2 regions of the Paenibacillus filicis genome follow, and region 2 is predicted to be linked to the other one. Evidence: a T-box and tRNA genes for the amino acid it is inferred to sense, from the RefSeq annotation. Region 2 holds a T-box; the other holds one or more tRNA genes.
The links. A T-box is a leader RNA that pairs with one kind of tRNA and senses whether it is charged. The one in region 2 lies ahead of ileS (isoleucine--tRNA ligase), so its partner is inferred to be a tRNA-Ile.

Region 1: it encodes a tRNA-Ile, which carries the amino acid that the T-box ahead of ileS (isoleucine--tRNA ligase) is inferred to sense. The anticodon was not compared.

What each region holds. Positions count from the first base shown of each region.
Region 1 covers NZ_JBBPCC010000039.1:9,053-12,467, reverse strand. The annotation lists gene WMW72_RS34240 (DNA polymerase beta superfamily protein) at 1-234, shown strand, start outside; gene WMW72_RS34235 (hypothetical protein) at 507-758, opposite strand; tRNA gene WMW72_RS34230 (tRNA-Ile) at 1,092-1,169, shown strand; tRNA gene WMW72_RS34225 (tRNA-Leu) at 1,174-1,255, shown strand; gene WMW72_RS34220 (S-layer homology domain-containing protein) at 1,818-2,240, shown strand; gene WMW72_RS34215 (Imm50 family immunity protein) at 2,322-2,975, opposite strand; gene WMW72_RS34210 (GNAT family N-acetyltransferase) at 3,196-3,415, shown strand, end outside.
Region 2 covers NZ_JBBPCC010000011.1:90,379-93,793, forward strand. The annotation lists gene WMW72_RS17700 (YlmH family RNA-binding protein) at 1-745, shown strand, start outside; gene WMW72_RS17705 (DivIVA domain-containing protein) at 862-1,341, shown strand; T-box leader at 1,399-1,662, shown strand; gene ileS (isoleucine--tRNA ligase) at 1,713-3,415, shown strand, end outside.

The sequences.
Region 1 (3,415 bases), on a different contig from region 2:
TTTAATGACTTTTCTTCGTCTATTGTTTATCAGGGTGAAGAAAGGGAGTTTATGTTGAATGTCAAACATGGTGGTCTAGCATATAACCAGTTTATCGATTTAACTAAGGATGTGGAGGCAGAAACAAAACTCATTGAGGATGCATATATGTCTCAAAAAGTTAATCAAGAGACCAATAACAAGTTACAGAGATTGCTAAGATCCTTAATTAAAAATAATATTGATTTAGTATAAAAAGTACACTTTACATCTTTGAACATTAGGCAGAAAGCATGTTGTCTTTTATATTAAAGAGATTAATGATCAGCCATATAGACTTGAACTAATTAAATGGTGCATAATTTGGTTCAGAATGGAAAGGAACTTGCCAGTGAACCGCTGTAAAGTTTTTTTCTATGCGTTCGAGGCTGATTGTGGTTGTAAGGATGAGAATTTATCTATAAAAGAAGGAGTGCTTGAGCAGAATTAAAATCTGTAAAAATAAAAAAAGAAGTCAGAGACTTCTTTTAGTTACTTACTTTCTTTCCTAGGTGATGTTTGTATGCATGAAAAATAAAGCGTTCGTTTTGTAAATCTTTTAATTTTATGCCACCAAATAAATTAGTAACTTCAATAATTTCGAATTTTCTTCCGATTTTAAAAGGAATGTAGTCTAAAATTTTTCGTTTTGCGTTTTCAGCCTCTTCATATTTCTTTCGAGATGGTTCACCTAAGGTCCAAACTTCACCAATAGTAGGATTTCGTAAAGTTCCAGCCATTTAGCACCTCCTTTATAGTAGATTTTACAATAAAAACTTACCTTGAACAACTAGGTACACATTATTAAATATTTCAAATTATTGCACAAAATAGAATTTATAAATAAGAATAAAAGTCGAATTTTATAAGAATAAAAAATGTAATTTAAAGTATTTTGAAAATGCTATATTAACTACACAAAAAAAGCAGCTGCTTCGCAAAAGAATAGGAGTACATCAAATGAATAAACCTCCTTTGTTACTTTCGGTTGAGATAATTGTGAAGCAAATGGGATTAAACATAAAGAAAGCAATTGAATCAATTAAAAGTGACAAAGGATGAATTTATATTCTGGATCTTTCGCCTAGAGGCCGATGGCAACCAGCTCATAACTGGTCACATCATCGCAAGTTCGAATCCTGCAAGATCCACTGAGCGGATATGGTGGAAGGGCAGACACACAGCACTTAAAATGCTGCGGTAATGCACCTTGCGAGTTCGAGTCTCGCTATCTGTATTGCAACCACAGTTCATTCTAACAACAATTTTACTCTGATAAGTAGGTGATATGAATAGACAGTAGAGATCCACCGAAATCTTTCCTCTAAATTAACCAATAATTATAATATAAATTATGAGGAGAGATAAATAATAATGAGTAACCTACAACCTACATAGGGACAGTTTGTTCTTAAAGGAATCGTCACAGGCCTTTCAAATGACAAAGCATTTAGCGAAAGAAAGATGGGAGTAATCCTTGGCAAAAGATTCAGTTTGGTATCAAAACAAGTCCAGCAGAATTTGTCTACGTTGAGCTAATGGGATCAAAAACAAAAGAGGTTAATCTTGTATATCGCGATCCTAGTGATGGTAAGCGTGATAATAAAAATATCTAGAAAGTTACTTGGGGTGAAAGATACAAGGAACGGGATGACAATTTCGAGATTCAAATGAATATTAAAGCAGGTCTTGAGCGAGATGAAGAAGGAAAAAAGTAAAAGATAATAAAACATTAACTCCATTCGATACAGTGGATTATATTAAGAAGTATCTCAAAGACGGCGAATCAGTCTTTATTCGTGGAGCACTTCAGATCACTGACTACCAAGGTAAGCCACCACTGGGCCAAGACAGACATCGAATGGGCGTTAGAAAACGGTATGGTGAGCGGCGTGGCTCCTGGTAGGTTTAGTCCGGATACGACAACCACGGAAGAACAATTTCTGAAAATGCTCCTGATCGCTATAAAAGGAGTAGCGGAACAGCCGGAGAGTACAACTTGGAGCGCAACGTATGATACATTCGCCGCCGCGCATCAGTATCCGCTCCAAATCGAGCAGCACGATAAGCCGATTACACGAACGGCCGTTGCGGAGCTGCTAGCGGTCACACAGGGGTTAACGCAATTGGTGACCAAGCGATTCGGTATGTGCTCGACAAGCAGCTATCCCAGAGGAAAGCAGCCGCCATGGTCTAGGGCTATCAAGGCGGTGACCACCTGACGCGGGCGGAATCCGTGTGCTTCATCCGCAATGTCCTCATCATGGCTGAGTACAAAACTCCACAGCATCGGCCCGAGCAATTCACTCTACCCTCATACTAACCTCGCGGCATAGAAAAGATCCTCCGAAGCCCATCTGCGCATCCATGAAGACATATATGGCTTCATGCTCATAGCAGAAATCCAATTGAAGTAACCTATTTTGTTCGTCAAACGGAGACAGCTTCTCCTCATGAATACCTGTAAATTGAAAAGACACGGCGTAGGGGGAGAAATCTCCGGCTGTGTCTTTGATGGTTATGCGCAACGTTTTTCCCAAGCCCTCTTTCTCAACCCTCAGGTCAGCTTGGGTAATCTCAGCGTAATGAAACGGGGGAAACCAGCCAAGGGTTTGCATAACCTCATTGATTCCCATAATGGATGCCAGCGGAGAAAATAGTAGCTCAAATCTGAGCACTTCCTCCAAGCGCGATTCGTACTGAGGGCTTATGAACAATAACAACGAACCTGATTCATATTGGTTAACGACGGCTCTAAAAGCTGACCATGAAGGGGTACCAGCCTGCCCTGCAATAAGCTGAATCTGGTCATGCATGCGCAGCTTCATCGATGGATCCCCATGGATGTGTAAGCGAAAGGCCAGCGCTTCCTCTTCCTTGGGAAACTTGACCGTCTCACGTTCTACGGATAGAACATGAACACCCCAACCAGCAGATCTGAATAATTCCTCTCCCACCTCTACACCTCCAAGTCATTCCACCTGAACGATCTCAACCCGTTCCAGCATGCTCTCAGCCTAGTCAACAGAAAAGAATGAGGTAAACTTTGGGTAAAAAAGTTTAGACCTCATCGTTATTCTTCCAATTAATGTTATAATAACTATAGCTCATCAAGCTATTTCGATCAATACAAGGTGTACAGGCGTCGTTTATCGATTAGATAAAGGAGATGAGAACATGACAGCAAATGCCACAGCCGAACAAATCCGCATTATAGAATATGAACCATCCTACGCGGCAGCGGTTGCTGACATGTGGAACCTCAGCAAAGAAAGCTGGGGAGGCGGCACCGACCAGAGAACGGAGGACAGCGTGCGCCGGGAAATGGAGATTTCCTCACATCTTCATGTCTTTCTCGCCGTTCACGGCGAGGAGGTTGTTGGCTTCTGCAGCTTCG
Region 2 (3,415 bases):
TGAGCACCGTTTCGTCGATCAGGCGACGGAATGGATCGGCCGGGCTGAGCAGCATGCCGTCAAGCTGACGGATTTTCTGGACCCCCGGCAGGCCTTCATCCTGAATTCGCTGGCGAATGCCCATCCTGACGTTCACGTCCGCTTTGAAGGCGGACATGAAGGCGCAGAACGCCGCCGGGCCATCGTCGCGCCGGACTATCGGGTGCTGGAGGACGAGGACGCGGGGATCCGGGTCATCGCGGTTAGCTCGCCAGACGATAGCTTGGCTGAGCTGGACCATGGCGACTACATGGGAGCCATCCTCGGGCTCGGGATGAAGCGGGACAAGATCGGTGACATTTATCCCCGCCCCGACGGCTGTCATATCGTGGTCGCCGCGGAGAGCGCCGACTATCTGTCCCTGCAGCTTAGTCAGGTGCACCGTGTGCATGTTCGCACCGAGATTCTAACAGCCGAGCGGCTTCAGCCAACAGAGACTAGGCTGGAGGAGCAGCAGCTTTCTGTCGCATCGCTGCGTCTGGACGGGATCGCGAGCGACGTATACCGCTTGAGCCGAGCCAAGGTTCTCGTGCCGATCAAGGCGGGCCGCTGCAAGGTGAATTGGAAGCAGGAGGAAGACCCCAGTAAGCCGCTCAAGGAAGGCGATGTCGTCTCCATGAAGGGCTTCGGGCGCTTCACGCTGCTGGAAGTGGAAGGCCTGAGCAAGAAGGGCAGGCACCGGATTCGAATCGGCAAATATGTATAATTGCCGATTTTTTTGTATGCGTGTGCAGGATTATGCTGGCAACTGTCGAATATAGCAGTACGCATGGATGCCGAATTGTCCGGGCCTAGCTTGTCAAATTTGCAGGAGGTGCAACAATGGCTTTAACACCGCTCGATATACATAACAAAGAGTTCAGTCGCTCGTTCCGCGGGTATGACGAGGATCAGGTCAACGAGTTCCTGGATCAGGTGATCAAGGACTATGAAGCGTTGATCCGTGAGAACAAAGAGCTGCAAAATCAGCTTGTGACGATTCAAGAGCGGCTGGATCATTTTGCAAACATCGAGGAAACACTGAGCAAGACGATTATCGTGGCTCAGGAGGCGGCCGATGAACTGAAGCTGAACTCCAAGAAGGAAGCGCAGCTTATTATAAAGGAAGCGGAGAAGAATGCCGACCGCATCATCAATGAATCCCTCTCCAAGTCCCGCAAGGTGTCCGTGGAGATTGAAGAATTGAAGAAGCAGGCGTCTATCTACCGTACCCGCTTCCGCACGCTGATCGAGGCGCAGCTGGAGCTGCTTAGCAAGGAAGACTGGAATTCGCTCGAACGGACTGAAATCGAGCAACCGTAAGGGGCGAAGTTGACGATACGCGGATTTTTGGATATACTCCTGTATGAGTTGGAATAATCGAAAGCGATGACTGGGACGAGTACTTGGCGTCCGGCCGATGCAAGCGAACCGGGGGCTGGTGGGAGCCCGGACTTCGGCAGCCAAGGAATATCACCCAGGAGCGTCTCTTGAACCGGAATGGAAGTAGAGAGCATCGGGTGATCCCGTTATCGATCGCCAAGCGAAGACGTGAAGCAAGCATGCAGAGGTGTCTATGTCACCTCGTCATGCCTAGGCCTGCGTCTTAATCAGGGTGGTACCGCGAGACTTCTCGTCCCTTTGGGATGTGAGGTCTTTTTTTGTTGAACCTTAGTAAGGAGTGAAAAGAAGCGATGTCAAACGTAGATTATGGAAAAACGCTCAACCTGCTTCAAACGGAGTTTCCGATGCGCGGGAATTTGCCTCAGGCGGAGCCCAAGCTGCAGCAGCATTGGGATGAGGTGGATATGTACAAGCTGGTCCAGGAGAGCCGCCGGGGCAAGCCTAAATTTATCCTGCACGACGGTCCTCCGTATGCCAACGGAGATATCCATATCGGTCACGCACTGAACAAAGTACTGAAGGACATTATCGTACGCTTCAAGACCATGCAGGGCTATGATGCTCCTTACGTACCGGGTTGGGATACACACGGTTTGCCGATTGAGCAGGCCATCGCCAACGGCGGGAAGGTCGACCGCAAGAAGATGAGCGTGACAGAGTTCCGCGATTACTGCAAGGAATATGCGCTGGAGTGGGTCGAGAAGCAGAAGAAGCAATTCCGCCGTCTCGGCATCCGCGGCGATTGGGACAATCCGTATGTGACGCTCCAGCCGAAGTACGAAGCGCAGCAAATCCGCGTGTTCGGCGGCATGGTGAATAAAGGCTACATCTACAAAGGCTTAAAGCCTGTTTACTGGTCCCCTTCCTCGGAGAGCGCACTTGCCGAAGCGGAGATCGAGTACAAGGACAAGACTTCGACGTCCATCTATGTAGCGTTCCAGGTACAGGATGGGAAGGGTAAGCTGCCGGAGGATGCGTCAATCGTAATCTGGACGACCACGCCGTGGACGCTGCCTGCGAACCTGGGGATCAGTTTGCATCCGGACTTCGACTATGTGCTTGTGGAAGCGGCAGGACGGAAGTTCGTGCTGGCCCAAGGACTGCTGGAAGCGGCAACCAAGGAAATCGGCTGGCCCGACGTGAAGGTGCTCTCGACCTATAAAGGAAGCGAGCTGGAGCATGTGCTGTGCAAGCATCCGCTGTATGACCGCACCTCGCTTGTAATGGTAGGAGAGCATGTAACGCTTGAAGCCGGTACGGGCTGCGTTCACACGGCCCCTGGCCACGGGGAAGACGACTTTGCCATCGGCCAGAAGTATAACCTCGGCGTCCTGTGTCCGGTGGACGATCAAGGACATTTCACCGCAGAGGCTCCGGGCTTCGAAGGCATGTTCTACGAGAAAGGCAATAAGCTGATCACGGACATGCTTCAGGAGAGCGGCCACGTGCTCCAAGCTACGACGATCCAGCATCAGTATCCGCACGACTGGCGGACGAAGAAACCGGTCATTTACCGGGCGACCGAGCAGTGGTTCGCCTCGATCGATAAATTCCGCCAGGAGATGCTGGATGAGATCAAACGGATCAATTGGACGCCGGAATGGGGCGAGATCCGTCTGCACAATATGATTGCCGAGCGCGGCGACTGGTGCATTTCCCGTCAGCGTGCCTGGGGCGTGCCGATCCCGATCTTCTACTGCCGCAGCTGCAATGAGCCGCTCGTGAACGAAGCGACGATCGAGCATGTAGCGGGTATCTTCGAAGCCGAGGGCTCGAACGCTTGGTTCGAGCGTGACGAGAAGGAGCTGCTGCCGTCCGGAACGGTATGTTCCTGCGGACATGATCATTTCCGTAAGGAAACGGATATTATGGATGTCTGGTTCGACTCCGGCTCCAGCCATGTAGCTGTGCTGGAATCGCGTGAGGAGCTGCAATGGCCGGCCGATCTGTACCTGGAAGGCTCGGACCAATACCGCGGCTGGTATAATTCGTC